DNA from 4 places in the Johannesbaptistia floridana genome. Region 2 is predicted to be linked to each of the others. Evidence: predicted binding sites of a transcription regulator. Region 2 holds the regulator's gene; each other region holds the start of a gene.

Region 1 (4,988 bases), on a different contig from region 2:
TAGCCACCGATAGCCTGGGTCGTTTCCTCGCCGATCAAGAAAAACTTCAACTAGAAGCAGCTCAACAACCACTCCCCTGGCAGTTAATCTCTTCAGTTAAGCTACCGAATGAGCCAATTTATCCTCGACCCCTGCGCAATCTAATTCTCAGCACCATCGGCGGTTTAATATTGGGAATGGGAGCAGCATTGTTAGCAGATCGCCTAGATCCTGTGTTTCATTCTGCTGAAGAATTGAAAGAAACCGTTGACCTACCTATCCTCGCTCTTATTCCTCTACAAAAAGAATTAGATAATGTCCAAAAATTCCTCAACAAAGGTTTACCAGAATTAACTATTGGCAATAACAAGATTTCTCTAGGTGATACTACTAATGAGACAACAACAGCTACTAGTTCAGAATCCAATTACAAAGCTACCCCCTTTGTAGAAGCCTTTCGTTCTCTATATACCAACATTCGCCTTTTAAGTTCTGATAGGATAATTAAATCCATTGTGATTAGCTCTTCAGCTCCTGCGGAGGGTAAATCAACGATTTCCCTCAACTTAGCTAAAGCTGCTAGTGCTATGGGTCAAAAAGTGCTCTTAATTGATGGAGATTTACGACGACCTCAAGTTCATCATCGCCTCAATTTAGAAAATCAACGGGGTTTGAGTAATGTTATTGCCACGGGTACGAGTTTGAATAGTGTTATTCAACAAGTACCATCAGAAGAAAATCTTTCAGTAATTACCGCAGGAGATGTACCTCCAGATCCTACTCGTTTACTTTCTTCTCAAAAAATGCGGGAAATAGTCACAGAGTTAGAAAGATCTGGAGAGTTTGACCTAATTATTTACGATACTCCACCTTTGTTAGGTTTTGCTGATGCTAGAATTTTGGCAAACTACACTCAAGGACTAATTCTTGTTACTAAAATTGCTAAAACTGATCGCTCTGCTTTGAAACAAAGTATCGAACAATTGCAAATGTCTCAAGTACCTATCTTGGGCTTAGTAGCCAATAATGTCACTCGACATAGTCATGGTTCATACTATTACTATGACCACTACTCTAGCTATTACGGCCGTCAGTAAATTAAGCTTTAGCCGGGAGAAATAAGGCAATCTCTCCTTATTTCTTAAATTTTGTGAAAATTTATTTATCAGTTTAGGCCATGGTCAGTAATTCTGTTCTTTCTTCTACTTTTTTTCTCACTATCCTGCTCATGATTGGGCTATTTTTCTTTATCCGTGCTGCTGTCAAAGATCGTACTCAGCAACTGATTTTAACTAGTAAACTACCTGAAGAAAAAATCCTCATTCAGTTGCAAAATTATTTTGAAGCTAGAGCTTATCAAGTTAAGGCTGTAGACTCCGCTAGTAATCAAGTTACTTTTGAAGGTTTTGTTCGTCCTAGTTGGTTTTTAGCCTTACTTTTGAGTATTTTAGCTTTTTTTGGGTTACTATCTTTGAGTCTAGTTATTTCACTACTTTTCCCTAATATTGGTCAATATACCTTGATATTGACAGTAATAGCACCTGTTGCTGGCATCTTCTATTGGCAAAATGCCGGACGTTTGGAGCAGGTATTCTTGACTGTTACACCTCAGAAAAATCAAGACGATGAGATAGAAACCCAAATTGCAGTAACCGCTCATCGTGATGAATTAATTCAATTTAAAAAATCATTGAACCTTTAAGGGCAAATCGCCTGATTATGCCCTTAGATTCTATGGAATTTTAACCTATCCTAAAAAATACCAATCAACCACTCAAAAGTTTAATCAATTTATGAGTGGTTTGAATTTTAAAAAGGCTTACGAAGTACTCAGAACAGATGCTTTTGCCGGAGCTGGAGGATTTGGTATAATTCCTCTTAAGCTGGGGAAAAGAAAATGATTCTCCTCCACATATTGAGCTCCAAATAATCCTTTCTCTGCCCAGAAATATCTGTCAGTGGTGTGTTCATTGCGTCTCACAATCAAGACAGCGGGAGGAGTTATACCAAAGCTTTTAATATACTTTCGTGCTGCTGTCACTGGTTTATCTTCACCACTTTCGAGATTGTACTGAGGTACTAATGCTAGTATTTTGCGTCCCTCTAGGCGGCGGCGACTTTTGCGTTTACGTTTCCTAGCCAACCTGTTTACCTCCTAATTTAAGCCTATTATATGTATTTATCTTTACAGAAGCCGATAAAATTGTATAATATGAGATTAAAAAAATCAACCCCCCCATGGTCACTGATATGAGCAAAACAGTTGATATATAAGTATTAGAGGGAAAAAATTTTTTTTGAAAAGTAAAAATTAACACCGTTTTCTCTCAAGTGAAGCCTTTAAAAGTTAAGATAGAAAAAACAGTATTTAGCCTAGCTTCAAGCTGTTTAAATTGATTAAACTAGGATTCCATTCATGTTATCTTGTGACCAAGAGATTAGTAGAGAGTTTTTAGCGCTGTGTCAGTCTCAATTAGCTTTACTTGCTCAAAGTTTAGGTTCAAACTGGTCCGCAGTGTATTTGACTCAAAAGTCACAACAAACACAGTTAACTAGACTAATACCAGTGGCCGTTTATCCCATAAACCCAGTAAACACCCTTGAAGGCTTCCCCAAAGTTTGGCCAAATTCAGAAAGTACCTCGGAAATTATACAGCAACAACAGAGTGAATCATTTATTCCTCCAGAAAATCCCTCAACTCTATCCCAACCACATCAAAACACTCATCAACTAGTAGTACCTTTGGTATATGAAGAAGCGGTAATAGGCTTGTTGGTAGCTAAACGGGAAAAGACAGACTGGCAATCACGGGAAATAGACCAAGTAGAAAAAATCGCTGAAACAATCGCCATCGCTACTTTACTCCAGCAACATCAAGTTTGGTCTCAAGAAAATTTTTTGCAGCAAGAAAAACTACGTATAGTAGAGGGAGAAAAACTTGATGATTTTCTCCACCAATTACGTAATCCTCTCACAGCTTTACGGACTTTTGCTAAGCTACTTTTGAAACGACTTTTACCATCAGATCCTAATCACAAAGTGGCTGAGGGTTTATATCAACAAACTGAGCATATTCAAGAATTAATTAGGGAATTTACTGCTAATTCTACTCTACTTCAACCAGATTCTTTGATAGAGGCAACTCCTAGTCCTCCTCAATTACCTAGTAAAGGCTTGAATCTTGAACCAGTAAAACTCCAGGAAGTAGCTGAGTCGGTAATTTTTACAGCTTTGACCATGGCTGAAACTAAAGGAATTACCGTAGAAGTGGAAATGGCCGAGGATTTGCCTTTGATTGAAGCTAATCCTCAAGCTTTGAAAGAAGTTTTACATAATTTGTTGGATAATGCCCTGAAATATACCCCCAGAGGTGGTGCGATCAAAATTGTGACCGCCTCAGGAATTCAGTTTCAAGGCTTGGCAATCCATGACACAGGCTGCGGTATTCCCCAAGAAGTCCAAAGTCGCATTTTTGAACGCCATTATCGTGGAACTCAAGCTGATGGCAATATACCAGGAACTGGTCTAGGTTTGGCGATCGCCTTGGAACTAGTTACTCAAATGCGTGGTAAAATTGAATTAATTAGTCCTAATCAAGCTATTTTTAACTCCCAACCTCACGAAGGTGGTACTACCTTTATTGTTTGGTTTTTAATTGCTTGTCAACAATCTTAATAAAAGTTTATATATTTTTGTTAAGTTTACTGAGAATAAGGAGAATTGACAGGTAAGATAGATTTTGGCGTTTAAGATTTAATTAATCAATTGCTAAGGGTCTTTAGGAGGATGTATGGATTTTATTACCAATTTATTCAGTAACCTCAATTTAGAGGCAATTTTACAACTAACTTTTGTCGGTTTGATTATGATTTCAGGCCCAATAGTTATCTTTGTCCTAGCTTTCCGCGGTGGAGATCTCTAAATTGGAATTCCGCTATAGCTAGTTAAATGTAGATATTACTTCTTCATTTGATTAGCTTTAGTGATATTTATCAACTAAATAATTGAGGTTTGCAATTATGCCCCTAATCAAAGTACAATGCTCTGTTAATCCCAGTGACAAAACTTTAGTAGAAGATCTACTGAAAACATTATCGAGTAAGTTAGCTCAGCATTTAAATAAGCCTGAATCTTATGTGATGACAGCTTTTGAACCTGGTGTTGCTATGAGTTTTGCCGGAAGTTTTGATCCTGTTTGCTATCTAGAGGTAAAAAGTATCGGCAAGATGGATAAAACCCTAGTCAAAGCGATGAGTAAAGATTTTTGTCAAGTAATTGCCGAAAAACTAGGTGTACCCGCAGAAAGAACCTATATCGGATTTACTGATGTAGAAAGAACAATGTGGGGCTGGAATGGCTCAACTTTTGGTTAATATTCTACAATCACGATCATCTGTCTTAAACCAACGGATTCTAACTCTCCTAGCACTTGTTGTGCATTATCCCAACTGCCAAACAGTCCAACTTGCAACATTTTTTGTCCATTATGCACCGTACTAAAGGCATCTGGATATAAGTCTTTGAGTCTCTCAACTTGTTGAGGAGTAGCTTCAACCACCACTCGATAACTAGGTTTTTGAGGTGCTAAGGTAGTAGTAATATCTGTCCCTTGTGGAAAATCTGGACTTTGGGAATTCTCTTCTGGTGAACTCATCGGTGTAGGGATAGTAACACTATTTGTCCCCCCTGTCTCGGGAGTTGAGTTTGCTTCTGTTGAAGAAGATAGAGCAGGCCCTTGTCCACCATTGATTACTAAAGAGTTGCCAAAATCAACTTGACCTTCAAAATTTCCTGAAAGTTTCGTCCCCACTGCCAAAATTGAATTAGTAGTTAGGTTGCGAATATCTAAGCCCCGATTTTTTTGAAATAAATTATTGCCTAAGTCATTATTGGTTCCTAAATCTACACGGGATTGGGAGATCGCCACTAATCCATGTTCCTTTGATTTTTCAATAACATTGTTACGTAAAATTGCTTGAGCATTTTCTTCTAAGATAACTCCTAGGCG
Region 2 (4,988 bases):
TAGACAGGGAAGAATTAGAAGCTTGGTTAACTCCAGTGATGGAAGAAATAAACGTAAATTTTGATTTAGATCAAGATCTCGCGCCAGATAAAAAAACTGAGTTTTTTCAGCAATTAAAAGTTGTTTCCCACGGTCTAAGTACTGTAGCCGCGCAATTACTGAGACATTCTCTTGCCTTTGACTCTTCACAACTTGTTACTAAAGTTCCTACCTTACCAAAATTACCAAACTTATCTTTAGAAGATCACTATCTACTTTATTCTCTATTGCTACATCAAGAAATTACTTTAGAACATTTAGCTGTTACTCTTGGAGATCCCCCCGCTACTGTACAAAATGGTTTACAAAAGTTGTACAGTCAAGGAATAATTGAAGAAGATTCACAACTATTTCGATTAAATCCTATCTACTATCCTAAAGTAAAAGAAGAACTGGACGGCAATAATTTTTATATTGGTGAATAAACCATGATCTTGGAGTTGAACAGCTTGATTTTAGCTCAATCTGGGGATGATATTACTTCAGAAACTAAAAATCAAGCAGAAAAATTATTAAATGAAATAACTGTTAGTAAGATTACTCAAGCTGTCTTAGTAATTGTTGCTGCTTACTTAGCCATAATTTTATTAGAAAAACTAATTAATTGGTTCTCCGAACGAGTTAAGCGAGAATGGCGTTTAGGGATTAAACAATCTCTGCCTTTTTTCCGCACAGTAGTTTTGCTGATAGCAGTAACTATTCTAGTTAATTTATTTATTAACTTGTCTAGAGAAAATATTTTTGCTTTGACTGGTACGGTTGCTGTAGCTTTGGGTTTTGCTTTTAAAGACTATGCTAGTGCTGTAATTGCTGGATTAGTTAGTTTATTTGAAAGTCCTTACAAGGTAGGCGATCGCATTCAAATCAATGAACACTACGGAGAAGTAATTAACTATGGATTACGCAGCATTCGTTTACGTACTCCCGACGATTCTATATTAATTATTCCTCACAATTTAATTTGGACAAATGTAGTTTCTAACTCTAATGCTGGTCAATTAGAAGCCCAAGTTGTGACAAAATTTTATCTTGCCCATGAAAATGATTTAGACTTAGCAATACATCTTCTCTATCGAGTTGCTTACGCTAGTAAATATACTCAAGTTAAAATGCCTGTAGTGGTTATCGCTGAACAAAAACCCTGGGGTATTCTCTTGAAACTAAAAAGCTATCCCATAGACGCTAGAGACGAATTTATTTATCAAACTGATTTAATTAAACGAGCTAAAAAAGCATTCTCTCATCATCATTTTACCTATCCTAAAGTAACTAGGTTGGTTTAATTAAGTTTGTTTATTGTTCACAATTTCCTGTTGATTTTTTCTGGGTAGCGATCGCCTTTGGGGTTTTTTGGGAGATCGCTACAATTTTTTTGCCTAAAAACCCATAATTTCGTAACCTGCATCTACGTAGATAATTTGTCCAGTAATGCCACTAGCTAAATCGCTACATAAAAATGCAGCAGTGTTTCCCACTTCAGCTTGAGTCACAGTACGTTTTAGGGGTGCTTTGTCTTCTACATGGCGAATCATATCTAAAATACCCCCTACCGCCGAAGAAGCCAAAGTACGAATTGGTCCTGCGGAGATTCCATTAACCCGGATATTACTAGGTCCCATCTCGGCTGCGAGATAACGAACACTCATCTCTAAAGCAGCTTTAGCCACACCCATCACATTATAGTTGGGAACTACTTTAACACCGCCTATATAAGTAAGGGTAACTATACTGCTACCTGGATTAAACAAGGGTTTAGCCTCTTTAGCTAAGCTAGTAAGAGAATAGGCACTAACATCTAAGGCGGTACTAAATCCTTTTCTGCTAACATTACTAAAGTCTCCTGAGAGATCTTCTTTGTTAGCAAAAGCTAAACAGTGAATGAGAATATCGAAGTTACCCCACTTTTCTTTGACTTGGGCAAAAGTTTCTCTAATCTGTTCGTCATTTTGGACATCACAGGGGAGAAATAGAGTAGGATTAAGAGGTTCTACTAATTCTCCTACTTTTTTTTGGAAACGTCCCTTGTCATCCGGTAAATAGGTAACACCTAATTCGGCTCCAGCTTTGTTTAGTTGTTGTGCAATACCCCAAGCAATTGAGCGGTTATTGGCAATTCCAGTGACTAAAGCTTTTTTCCCTGATAAGTTTAACATAGTGGTGTAGTTGAAAATGTTTTTAAATTTAAAGTTGACAATCTCTTGATATTATATGAAGAAGAACTATTTGAACAGATATTAAATATTCTCTAAAAAAAAAGTATAATGCTATACCAAAGGGTGTAAAATTATTCTGTAAAATCTGTAGCTCTAATCTTTGATTAATGTAAAGCTTTTTTAGTAACTAAAACTATAATGGAACTATCCGTAAGTCAAGATAAACCTTTAGCCTCCGTTTTCCGCCAAGTAGGAGGGGGAATATACCCCCCCGTAGTAGAAAGCTTTGATCGCGGGAAAACTATATTTTTTCCGGGAGATCCAGCAGAAAGAGTCTATTTTTTGTTAAAAGGTGCTGTAAAACTATCCCGAGTTTATGAAGCAGGAGAAGAAATTACTGTAGCTTTACTAAGAGAAAATAGCGTTTTTGGAGTATTATCACTAATTACAGGGGAAAAATCAGACCGCTTTTATCACGCAGTAGCTTTTACACCAGTAGAACTATTAAGTGCTCCAATCGACAATTTCCGCAAATCTCTGAAAGATAATCCAGAACTGTCAATGTTAATGCTACAAGGACTATCGTCAAGAATTTTACAAACAGAAATGATGATAGAAACTTTAGCACATCGAGATATGGGTTCTCGTTTAGTAAGTTTTTTGTTGATTTTATGTCGCGATTTTGGCGTACCAACAACAGAAGGAATTAGAATAGATTTAAAATTGTCTCACCAGGCGATCGCAGAAGCAATAGGATCAACCCGCGTAACAGTAACTCGCTTACTAGGAGAATTAAGACAAGAAGAAATGATTTCAATTCATAAGAAAAAAATAACAGTACATAATCCAGTAGTATTGAGTCAACAGTTTGCCTAAAGCTATATATGACCACCAGTGCTTTAGTATTAATAATAGCAATCATAGTATTAGGTGGAACGATCGCAGCTTTAGGCGATCGCCTAGGAACAAAAGTAGGTAAAGCCAGACTAAGAATATTTAATCTACGTCCTCGGCAAACCGCTATGTTAGTAACAATTTTCACCGGATTAGTAATTGCCGCATCAACTCTGGGCATTCTCTTTAGTTTAAGTGAAAACTTACGGAAAGGAATATTTGAAATTGATCAAATTCGTAAAGAACGCAGAGAAGCTCAGAGGGGATTGTCGCAAGTAACTGAGCAAAAAAAAGAAATAGAACAACAACTAAGTATAGCTAGACAGGAAAAAGAAGCAATAGAAGATTATTTAGTTGAATTAAATCAAAACTTCCAAAAAGCAAACATTGAACTAGAATTAGTCAGGCAACAAGTCTCTAGCTTAGAAGAGGAAGTAGAATCTTTAGCTACAGAAAGAGAAGAATTAATTGAGTTGAGAACACAATTAAATCAGCAAATCGCCTCCTCCAAAGAAACTATCGCTAATCAAGCAGCACAAATAGAAAATCAAAACCAAGACTTAGTACAAAGACAAAGAACCATCGAACAATTAGCCCGACAACAACAAGCTCTACAAACAACTATAAAAGAAAGAGATCAAAAAATTAGAATCCTCGATAAAGCAATCACCAGGAAAAATACTCGATTAGCAAACCAACAACAGCAATTAAAAGAATTAGAAGAACAGATTAGCTTTTTGAATCGAGAAGTAAATACCCTTGAACAATACTACCAAGAGTATCAAACACTACGAGAAAGTCAAATAGCTATTGTCAGAGGACAAGTTTTAGCCTTCAATGTGGTACAAATTTTAGACCCCGAAGCCGTTACCGAAGCAATTAACTTCTTACTGCGACAAGCCAATCAAACGGCTATTAAAGCCGCTAATCTTGATAATATTCAAAAATATCAAAGAATCGTACAAATTACTGAATCTCAAGTCAAACAATTAGCCAGAGAAATAGATGATGGAGAAGAATATGTGGTGCGTATTCTCGCCGCCGAAAACTATGCCGCAGGAGAAGAACAAATTAGAGTTTTCACAGACGTAACACCCAATAGAGAAGTATTTTCCCCAGAACAGGAAATAGCCTCAGTTTCTCTCGATATAGAAGAGATGAGCGAAGCACAAATACAAGCTAGACTAGATTGGTTGTTAGCTGCTTCAGAATTTCGTGCCCGTCGTGCGGGTATTCTCGGAGATATTCAAATTGAAGAGGGAAAACTCAAGACAATTGTTAACTTTGTTGAAGCAATTACCGAAGCAGAAGAACCTCCTGACGAAATAATTGCCTTGGTTAGCGAAACAGCCTATACTTCAGGACCCCTGAAGCTTCAGCTCATTGCTTTAGTTGATGGCAAAATAATTATTAGTACCTAAGTCATATCTGCTTTGGATTTTAAATCGAGGGTTTGTCATCATAAATTCAGTTATGAAAAAATCGTAGTTATAAATAAGCAGGGAGAGAAAAGATGCAGAACTTTAGCAGAAATGACAAATAAAGATGTGAGTGAAAACCTATGGTCAAAAAATCTTCCCCTTCCTTTGTTAGTATTGCCAAAATCGTTGCCTTAGCAACCCTGATTAGTAAAGCTTTTGGTTTAATCAGAGAACAATTAGTCGCCGCCGCCTTTGGTGTAGGACCTATAATTAATGCTTACGCATACGCCTATGTGATTCCTGGCTTTTTGCTCATTCTCTTGGGAGGTATTAATGGACCATTTCATAGTGCTTTGGTAAGTGTATTAGCTAAAAAAGATAAATCAGTTTCTGCTTCTTTAGTCGAAACTGTCACTACTCTAGTTAGTTGTTTTCTGTTATTAGTGACGGTTATCTTATTTATTTTTGCACCTTTATTCAT
Region 3 (4,988 bases), on a different contig from region 2:
CCTTGTTAACAGAGTTTGCTACTGCTTTTGCTGAAGCAGATTTGGTGATAATTACAGATATTTACGGCGCCGGAGAAAATAACCCTCAAAAAATAACTGGAGCAACACTAGCCGATGCAGTTAAACAAAATCATGATCAGGTTATCTATCATGATGATTTATCAACTTTAGCAGAGCTTTTGAAAACCAAGTTACAAAACAAAGATTTAGCACTATTTTTAGGCGCAGGCAATCTTAATCAAGTTATTCCTCAATTAATTGCTCAATAAATATATGAATATATCTCTAATAAATTCTGGCGATAAATCAAAAAACAGGTTAATTAACCCCCAAATATCCCTAGCAGAGTTAACATCATTGCGAGTGGGGGGAAAAGCAGAATGGTATACAGCACCGAGAAATTGGTCAGAATTAGAAAAAATATGGGAATGGTATAACAAACAGAGAATACCATTAACTATATTGGGGGCGGGGTCAAATTTACTAATAAGCGATCGCGGAATTGCTGGCTTAGTATTAAACACTCGTTACTGGCGTCACAGCAACTTTGATACAGAAACAACTCAAATAACGGTAGCGGCGGGAGAGCCAATTGCCAAAGTTGCCTGGCAAGCAGCAAAAAGAGGCTGGAAAGGATTAGAGTGGGCGGTAGGTATTCCCGGCACTGTAGGAGGTGCTGTAGTGATGAATGCAGGAGCACACGGCGCAGCCACTGCCGATTGTCTAGTGGCAACAAAAATTATCTCATCTGATGGCCAAATAGAAATACTCAAAAATGAAGATCTAGCCTATCAATATCGCTACTCAAAACTACAAAACCAAAATAAATTAGTTTTAGAAGCAACATTTAAACTAGAGTCAGGTTGGGGCAAAGAAAAAATGCTAGAAATAACTAATAAAAATCTGAAAACGAGAACCAAATCTCAGCCCTACGACCGCCCTAGTTGTGGTAGTGTTTTTCGTAATCCTCCAAACTATGCAGCAGGCTGGTTAATTGAGCAATCTGGCTTAAAAGGATATTCTATAGGTGATGCCCAAGTAGCCCACCGTCACGCTAATTTTATCCTCAATTGTGGTCATGCTACTGCCATGGATATTTGGCAATTAATTAATCATATACAGGCTACAGTAGCTAAAAACTGGAATATAAATTTAGAAACAGAAGTGCAAATTCTTGGGGAATTTTGACCCTAGATTCTTAAACCTATCTAACATCCTTGAGTATAATATGGAACCAGTCTTTGATATAATTAGAATAGGACTGTAAAATCTCAAGTACAATTATAATTTAAGAAAATAAGTTTAGAGATTATGAATAAAGAAGGTAAAGGCTTCGGTTTCGGAATTAACAAAATGAAACAATTTGCCACAGCTTTACAAAAAGCTCAGCAAATGCAAGAAGATGCTAAAAAGCTACAAGAAGAACTAGAAAATATGGAAATAGAGGGAGAAAGCCCAGATGGCTTAGTAACCGTCGTGATGAGCGGTAACCAAGAGCCCCTCCGGGTAAAAATTGAGCCTCAAGCTTTAGAAAAAACCCCCGAAGAACTCTCTGAGATAGTAACTACTGCTCTAAAAGACGGTTATGCTAAATCCAAAGCAAATATGGAAGAGCGCATGGAACAATTAACTAGTAGCTTGAATTTACCTAATATGTAAATTAATGTAAATTAATGTGTAAATAAAATGACTTCCTATGCCATACTTTTTGTTTGTTTAGGGAACATTTGTCGCTCTCCTACGGCAGAAAACATTATGAAAAAGCTAGTTGCAGAAGCTGGATTAACAGAATCCATATTTTGTGACTCGGCTGGTACATCTAGCTATCATCTTGGCGCTCCTCCAGATAGAAGAATGACTGAAGTGGCTAAATCAAGGGGTATTAAACTAATTGGCAAAGCCAGACAATTTGAAGTGGCTGATTTTCAGGCATTTGACCTAATTTTAGCTATGGATAGGAGTAACTATCAAGATATTCTTTATCTAGATCCTCAAGGAAAATATCGTGACAAAGTTAAATTGATGTGTGACTTTGCGACAAAATATTCAGTTAAAGATGTACCAGATCCTTATTATGGGGGAAGAGAGGGATTTGAATTAGTTATAGATTTACTTCTAGACAGTTGTCAGAGTTTATTAAAAACATTACAAACATCTGGAAATCTTCCCTAACTCTCTTGTGATATCTTTTTATTAAACTATAAATATATGGTGCGTTAGGCGCTTACCGCCTAACGCACTCAAAAACCAGTACTTTTGTACTAAATTACCCCGAGAAAAAGTTGATTTTTTTGATGGGAGTTGTGTGAGTGAGTTATAAACTCAATTGCGCTGATTCTTTCTCTAGTAAATCAATAAGTTGCTCATCTCCTCTAGCTTTAGCTACAGTTAATCTATGTTCTAAACTACGTCTGATATTTTCTAAATGAATATGAGCAGATTGATTAACAGTTATTTTTTTTTGAGAATTAATTAGACAGTAACCTTCATAAGCTAAAGGTTTAGCTTTTTCTGGAGTGGGTATTTGCTGAAGAGGTAGAGGGCAAGTGCTATAAGCTACACCTCTATATTGTCGATAGATTTTTGGTTTAATATCTGGTATGTGTCTAGGGTATTTGTGATGCCAAACCTGACCTCTATATTTTCCGCCTATTTCTCTTTGGTCAAATTCTATAGTTGATGAAACTTGATCGTATTTAACACCACGGTAAGATAATTTCATTTTTAAACTCCTAATTATATTTTTATAGCAATAACTTATGTATTCACAGAAGGCACTCGCCAAACAAAAAATGGAAAAAGACAATAAATAACAATCTTTTAATTCTCTATCTCTTAGCCCATAGCTCTATAGTTAGGAAATATGTACATACAAGAGTGAGCAAGTAAATTTCTCGCTTTTGTGCTCAACTACACAAATCTTTATACCTATAGAATCCTACTCTGCTAATTTCCTCAGTTAAAAAGTATCTAGATTTAAACTTAATGTTGGTAATGGGCGCCACGATAAGTCAACTCAGAGGAGGAGGATTGACGGCGACGATATCTTTCTTTATAGTGGTGAGCTTTCCAACATGAGCCTCTATATTTACCCCCTACTTCTCCTTCGACTATATTGACTGTCATTGGCTCTTTTTCGTATTTGACTCCTCGGAATATCAATTTCATGGTTTTTCTCCTGATTGATTTATTTTTATTTTAGCATTTCCCCAAAAAAACTGTATATTTTGTTACTTTTTTTAAAATAAGTCATCAATCAATAACATTTGAAGTTTGAAACAAAGAAGAACAAACAAAGAAAAAAAAACTTCAGTAATCTTTTATACCAAGGAAAAAGAGAGCGATCGCTCTTCAACATTGTACCGGAAGCTTTGTAATCAATGTTATCTTTAAAGTAAGTAGGATGCAACTTTTCAGGTCGCACCCTACCTACTTAAAGATAGCATCTCCACAAATCAAATAGACTGAAAAAACCTCCTGTATTTCATAATTGTTGGCCACAGAATCGCCAAAGGAGTAGATGATGCCATTAAAAATAGTTGACATTGTACTTAATCAAAGGTATCAAATTCTTAGTTTCCTGTGGCTTTAGGGATAGGATTAGCCTTAGGGGGATTTTGTGGTGTTTTCGGCTACTATAAAAGTTTCAATTTTAACGTGGAGTTCAAGACACCTATCGCCAGACAATTACGGCTAAAACGGTAGTTGGTACGTATGGTTATATGGCTCCAGAACAATACCAAGGCAGAGCTAATTTAGCTACAGATTTATATGGATTAGGGGCAACTTTAATATTTTTACTGACAGGAAATAATCCTACAGACCTTCCTCAAAAAAAACTAAAAATTGATTTTTGCCCCAAAGTGAAGATATCGAGTAAGTTTGTCGAGTGGATCGAAAAACTCATAGATCCAATTAGTACTAATCGGTTTGCTAATGCTCAAGAAGCTTGGGAAGTATTAGTAGGTAAAAGAAATTTAGTTAAATACAGTTCCCTGAAAATAATATCAGAAAAAGACAGAATCAAGGTAACTTTTTTGCCAATGCTTTTTAATCAAGCTAAATTCTCATCAAACATTTCGATGTATTTATTCATAATTACTGAGGTGATAACTCTAACTTCTATCTGGCTAGGATTAAGTTTGATTATGTACAACTATAAAGGTACAGTATTTAACTGGATTTGGTTTAGTTTAATCAGCTCGATATATATAATTCCTCTACTAAAAATCGTTAAACATCAGCTAATCTGGTTTATTATAGATATACTATTATATTTGGTAATAGTCGTTGCTTTGATGTATATTTCCCTGGTTTTTCTTGCTAATGATTTACAATGGATGACTTATTTTATTGTCAGTATTTTAATTCTAAAATTCTTTTTAAATAGAAGAAATAGACCTAATATTTTGAGGGCTCTTTTCTTAACAACAAATATAGCTATAGACTCTGAACAAATAATTGCCAAAACTTATCTATTTAATAAATTAATTAATACTTCTATGTGGCAGCGACGAGCAGTCAATATAACGGTTAATCATCAAGGTTTACAATTGACAAAAAGGTACAAGATAAAAGCTACTTTAGCTAGATTTGGTGCTTTTCTTAGCAAGCAGGAGAAATTGTGGCTAAAACAGGTTTTAAGCGATGAAGGTGAATAGTGTACAAACTAAATTAGGCTAAAATATTACTATAGCAGTACAAAAAAAGGTGTTTGACATATAAACTAACTGAACTATTCTATTTTTTAATCGCATCACGCATTTGTCGATTACGCAATCGAGTAAGATAAAATAAGAGAGGAAATTTCCATGAAATAACATTATTGTTAAATTAAAATGATACAAAAATACAGAATAACTGTAAAACATCGCCAAAAAGGAGAAATTTATAGTTTTTTAGCTTCAACGGATCGATATATACTCCATAGTGCTGAAGCTGAAGGTTATGATCTGCCATTTTCTTGTCGTAATGGTGCCTGTACAACT
Region 4 (4,988 bases), on a different contig from region 2:
ATTGCGTCTTTAATTACACTAATCGCCGGAATTTGCGACCCTATATGAAAGTGTAGAAGTTGTAAACAATCAAGTCTCTTGGCTTGGGTTAAAGTATTAATTACCGTTAGTATTTGAGGAATTGTTAAACCAAATTTAGCACGGTCTCCGGTGGAATCTCCCCAATGTCCACTCCCTCTAGTAGTTAGTTTAGCCCTTATTCCTAACTTAGGAGCTATTTTCAACTTATCACTAATTTCTATGACTAACTTTAATTCTTCAAGTTGTTCGATGACAATCAGCACTTGGTATCCCAGTTTTGTCGCTAACAAAGCTGTTTCTAAATATTCTCTATCTTTGTATCCATTAGCAATAATTAGAGCGCCATCTAAACTCTTGAATACCCCTAAAGCAATGATTAACTCTGGTTTAGATCCTACCTCTAAACCAAATTGATAGGATTTACCATAACTAATGAGAGATTCTAATACCTGTCGATGCTGATTGCATTTGATGGGATAAACACCACGGTAAATGTTAGGGTAATGATAACGGGCGATCGCCTGGGCAAAACAGATATTGATTTTAGTGATTCTATCTGCTAAAATATCAGAAAATCTAATTAGTAGTGGTAGTTGAATATCCCGTTGTTTTAATTCCTCAACTAGATGGTGCAAATCGAGACAAGAATCAAGCTTGACTGCGGGCGATACCGTCACATTTCCCTCTTGATTTATGCCAAAGTATGGATATCCCCAACCCTCGATGCGATATAATTTTTTACTATTTTCAACGTTCCACTTACTATTTGAGGATAATATTGCCGCCATTTTCAAAATTCTTTAGTTGAGAGCAATTATTGATTTTATACTAGATTCGATTATCAAACAACATTTTAACTTGAGGCAATCAGGATTTCTTCCCTAGGGTACAATAATTTAACAGGGATAAGTGACATCATCTACGGTTATATACTTATTATTAAAACAGTACTGGGGCACCGGGAGCCCATCAAAGCATCGGGAGAAAGAGGGTTTTTAAGTATTTGCCTCAATATTCATAATATAATTAATTAAAGGGATTTGATGTGAAAACCGGACTTAATCTGTTTCATTCAATAATTGATAGATTTTTATGATCGTAAATATATCTATCTTCCCTAAATTTTCTTAAAATCATATATCATAAATAGATAGTAAATAAATTTTTCTAAATAACTATCTGACCATGAACAAAAAACTACATATACTTATATTATCAACCCTTGGGGCAGCTATAGCCTCATTAACTACCGCATTACCTACTTTCGCTCAAGAAGGAAGTCTCACCGATGGTAAAATCACTTTTAGTGGAGATGCCAACTTTTTATCTATAGAAAACTTTAACAACATTATCAGCTTTGATGAAGCAGTTGTTAATCAAGCAGAAGGAGTATTTGCTGGAGAGGGACTGTCAAACTTCCCTGGTATACCATTAGAAACAGGGGTCTCTGTCCAAAATCTCAATATCGAAATGCCCCATGTTTTGAATAATCCATTGGTAAATGTAGAGAGTAACCCTGTAGTTACTTTTACCGCTGAGGAAGTGATAGATACCAGTTTTGGTTCTGACTTATTTGAAGTTGAGTATAGAGGGATATGGACCATTGAAGAATTTCTAGTAGATACAGGAGTAGAAAACATTACTCTAGGTCCAGATTTTGAAGGAGGTTTGTTACTATCCAGTGAAAATAATTCTTTTTCTGCCTCTGGAATCATTGATCCTTTTTTAATCATAACCCAAGACGACTTATTCCCATCACAACAAATTCCTGAACCTATGACCATTTTAGGGTCTGCTTTGGTACTAGGTATAAGCTCTTATATGAAGTATCAACAACAAAAAACTAGATAATATCCAGCTTAAGTATGATTTCTATCGCTAACCGATGGGTTAGCGATGGAGTTTAAGTATTTAAGATAACTTATTTATACTATACTTTGGGTAAAATAATAGGATCTATTTAGGTAGATTGCACAACAATTTGATTAACTGTTAAGTTTTCAGGAAAAAATTAGATACTGGTTTGATTAAGTAAATTTAAAAGCTCTTTCCTCAATCATAAATCTTAATCTGAAAAAATAAATCAGTGATTTTATGTAGTCTTATTTTCAGAAATACCATCAATCAATTCAATTTTTATGCAGTTAAGAGTAGAGTTTTTTAAAGATTTAGTAAAGTTAAGGCGTTTAACCCCAAAAATTTTCAAAATAATGTATGCTAAATAAAAGAAAACATACAATAGTGTAGTCTCGTTAACTAAAAACATGAGAAAACTAGATCTTATCAAATTATCAACTATAGCTGCCGGCTTAAGTTTATTAGGTGCATTTCTCCCTGCTCGTGCTGCTGATCTTGTACAAGGAACCATAACCATTGGTGGAGACTCAAACTTGTTTGAATTAGACTCAACTGATGGGACTCTTGAGTTCACCAACGCTGAAGTCATCACTACTACAGGTGCCTTTGAAGAGCTTCCTCTTAGAAGTGGCACAGACGTTAGAGTAGGTGACATGGAAATAACAGGTATGCCTATCAACAACCCTGTAGTTACTGCGGGAGTTGATCCACAAGAAGTAACCTTTAATGCTACAGCTCTAGGAACAGTAATCGACGACCGAGTCCCTGATTTCTATGGTATTCAATATCCAGGAATTTGGAGTATAGGTACAGTAGACTACAATGGATTTCTGTCTCTATCTAGTGAGACCAGTTCTCCTGGAGAGGAGGAGGTTAGCGCCTTCTCCATCTCTGGTAGAGTAGATTCATTATTCGTTCCACCACAACAAATTCCTGAACCTATGACTATCTTAGGATCTGCTTTTGTTCTAGGTGTAGGTTCTTATTTTAAATCTCAACAAAAGAAGAAAAAATAAGTAGGTGTTTTAGAACTTACTTGAAAAATAAACTACGTTGAAAGCGCGTTGCTTTAGTCTATAAGTACATGATGCAACGCTTTTTTTTACAACAAAGTTGAAAACATATCAGTATCTCTTGACTTACACAATTTCTATACACCCCACACTCCACCATCTACACACTCAACATCTCACTCTCTTCATTTTCTTGTGGTAAAACACAATGATACTGAGTTAACTCAAAATAATGTATCTAAAAATACAGAAATAAAATAGAAAACGTTGAATATTAAATAGTTCAAATAAATAGATCAAATTTAGTCTCAACTACATTTGGTTTTGATGTACAAAATATAAAAATATAGTGTTTTTGAGTAAAAATGTCTAGACAAAAATCAATTAACACATGGGGAATACCCGGAATTAATAAACTTTATTGGTTAGCTTGCATACCCTTAACAGCCGTTATTGTGGTTGTTTGGAAAACGGCAGCTATAGCTCAAGATGAAGTACCACCAACTCCAGAAGAAGTAAAAGGAATACTGGATACCGTTTGGATATTAGTAGCATCAGTCCTAGTAATCTTTATGAATGCAGGATTTGGGATGTTAGAGACAGGTTTCTGTCGTCAAAAAAATGCAGTAAATATCCTCTCTAAAAATCTAATTGTATTTGCTATTACTACAATAACCTACTGGCTAATAGGTTTTGCAATCATGTTTGGTACAGGCAATGGGTTCTTTGGTTCTTCGGGTTGGTTTCTATCGGGACAACCAGGTACCTACGGATTAGAGCCTTTTCCTGCTGGATTACCAATCCCCGTATTCTTCCTCTTTCAATCAGCCTTCGCTGCCACAGCGGCGACAATTGTTTCTGGTGCTGTAGCTGAAAGAATTAAATTCCATGATTTCTTAATCTTTAGTGTGGTTCTCACAGCAGTTTTCTATCCCATCACTGGACATTGGGTGTGGGGAAAAGGAGGTTGGTTAGGTGGTCTTGGCTTTTTTGATTTTGCTGGTTCTACAGTAGTTCACTCTGTAGGAGGTTGGGCCGCTTTAGCAGGAGCTTTTATCCTTGGTCCTAGAGCAGGTAAATACTCAGAGGGTAGAATCAATGCTATTCCTGGCCATAATATGAGTATTGCTACCCTAGGTTGCTTAATTCTCTGGATAGGCTGGTTTGGCTTTAACCCAGGTTCAGAATTAGCAGCGAGTCAGAATGTGGCCTACATTGCTGTAACTACTAACCTAGCTGCGGCAGCAGGAGGAGTTACCGCCACCTTCACTTCTTGGTTCAAAGATGGTGCCCCTGACTTATCTATGATAATCAATGGTATCCTAGCAGGCTTAGTGGGAATTACCGCAGGCTGTGCAGTAGTTGGCTATTTTGGTGCTGTAATTATTGGTGCTATTGCTGGTGTGATTGTGGTTTTCTCTGTAGCCTTCTTTGATAGTATCAAAATTGATGACCCAGTAGGTGCTACTTCAGTTCACTTAGTTTGTGGTATTTGGGGTACTCTGGCAGTTGGTATATTTGACCTAGAAAATGGTATATTATTTGAAAAGAAAAATTTTGTATTCTTTAATTCTGAGAATGTTCAACAACTGATTAATCAAATTATTGGTATTGTTTCCATTGGTGCCTTTACTTTGATTTTAAGTGTTCTTTGTTGGTTAGCCCTCAAATATACCTTAGGCTTACGAGTTTCCCCAGAAGAAGAAATGGAAGGCTTAGATATCAGCGAACATGGTATGGAAGCATACAATGGTTTCGTTAAAGAAGCTGACATCTTCGCTAGTGGTCTTAATACAACTGGGATCAGTGGTGTAGAAGACATTTCTAGAACAGTAGATTAAACAAGAGTTTAAATTAACTCAATCCCCTAAGATAGTGTTGCTTTTCCAAGATGGGAAGCAGCACTAATTTTTTCACAACTCCTGATAGAATTCTAGCTGTTGCTTAGCTAAAGCTAAATTAGTATACTTATCTCTAACTCTTTGGTAGCCTAATTCAGCTAAGTGATTAGCTAAATCAGTATTCTCGGCTAACTGCTGTAAGCATTGAGATAAAGCAACTGCATCTCCTTCAGGAAAGATTAAACCTGCATCTTCA

What was found. Region 2 encodes NtcA, which controls nitrogen genes in cyanobacteria. Its sites were predicted from a motif close to TTTGTANCNNNNGNTACAAA; they were not measured.
Region 1: MW688_RS02750 (DUF3155 domain-containing protein) is a predicted target of NtcA. The motif match lies at 2,152-2,171, and genes of this name have one in related genera.
Region 3: MW688_RS10660 (DUF4278 domain-containing protein) is a predicted target of NtcA. The motif match lies at 3,310-3,329, and genes of this name have one in related genera.
Region 4: MW688_RS24325 (ammonium transporter) is a predicted target of NtcA. The motif match lies at 3,123-3,142, and genes of this name have one in related genera.

What each region holds. Positions count from the first base shown of each region.
Region 1 covers NZ_JALKVM010000037.1:6,313-11,300, reverse strand. Annotated here, with positions in the region: gene MW688_RS02760 (GumC family protein) at 1-1,076, shown strand, start outside; gene MW688_RS02755 (cofactor assembly of complex C subunit B) at 1,157-1,681, shown strand; gene MW688_RS02750 (DUF3155 domain-containing protein) at 1,799-2,122, opposite strand; gene MW688_RS02745 (sensor histidine kinase) at 2,396-3,655, shown strand; gene psb30 (photosystem II reaction center protein Ycf12/Psb30) at 3,771-3,902, shown strand; gene MW688_RS02735 (phenylpyruvate tautomerase MIF-related protein) at 4,000-4,353, shown strand; gene MW688_RS02730 (DUF1565 domain-containing protein) at 4,350-4,988, opposite strand, start outside.
Region 2 covers NZ_JALKVM010000170.1:32,075-37,062, forward strand. Annotated here, with positions in the region: gene MW688_RS11515 (hypothetical protein) at 1-464, shown strand, start outside; gene MW688_RS11520 (mechanosensitive ion channel family protein) at 468-1,322, shown strand; gene fabI (enoyl-ACP reductase FabI) at 1,416-2,192, opposite strand; gene ntcA (global nitrogen regulator NtcA) at 2,391-3,068, shown strand; gene MW688_RS11535 (DUF3084 domain-containing protein) at 3,077-4,507, shown strand; gene murJ (murein biosynthesis integral membrane protein MurJ) at 4,648-4,988, shown strand, end outside.
Region 3 covers NZ_JALKVM010000155.1:11,954-16,941, forward strand. Annotated here, with positions in the region: gene murC (UDP-N-acetylmuramate--L-alanine ligase) at 1-269, shown strand, start outside; gene murB (UDP-N-acetylmuramate dehydrogenase) at 274-1,188, shown strand; gene MW688_RS10645 (YbaB/EbfC family nucleoid-associated protein) at 1,312-1,659, shown strand; gene MW688_RS10650 (low molecular weight protein-tyrosine-phosphatase) at 1,687-2,172, shown strand; gene pirA (arginine synthesis PII-interacting regulator PirA) at 2,315-2,722, opposite strand; gene MW688_RS10660 (DUF4278 domain-containing protein) at 2,983-3,168, opposite strand; gene MW688_RS10665 (hypothetical protein) at 3,723-4,661, shown strand; gene MW688_RS10670 (2Fe-2S iron-sulfur cluster-binding protein) at 4,839-4,988, shown strand, end outside.
Region 4 covers NZ_JALKVM010000423.1:21,047-26,034, forward strand. Annotated here, with positions in the region: gene speA (biosynthetic arginine decarboxylase) at 1-809, opposite strand, end outside; gene MW688_RS24315 (PEP-CTERM sorting domain-containing protein) at 1,207-1,872, shown strand; gene MW688_RS24320 (PEP-CTERM sorting domain-containing protein) at 2,286-2,894, shown strand; gene MW688_RS24325 (ammonium transporter) at 3,257-4,732, shown strand; gene hpsO (hormogonium polysaccharide biosynthesis glycosyltransferase HpsO) at 4,805-4,988, opposite strand, start outside.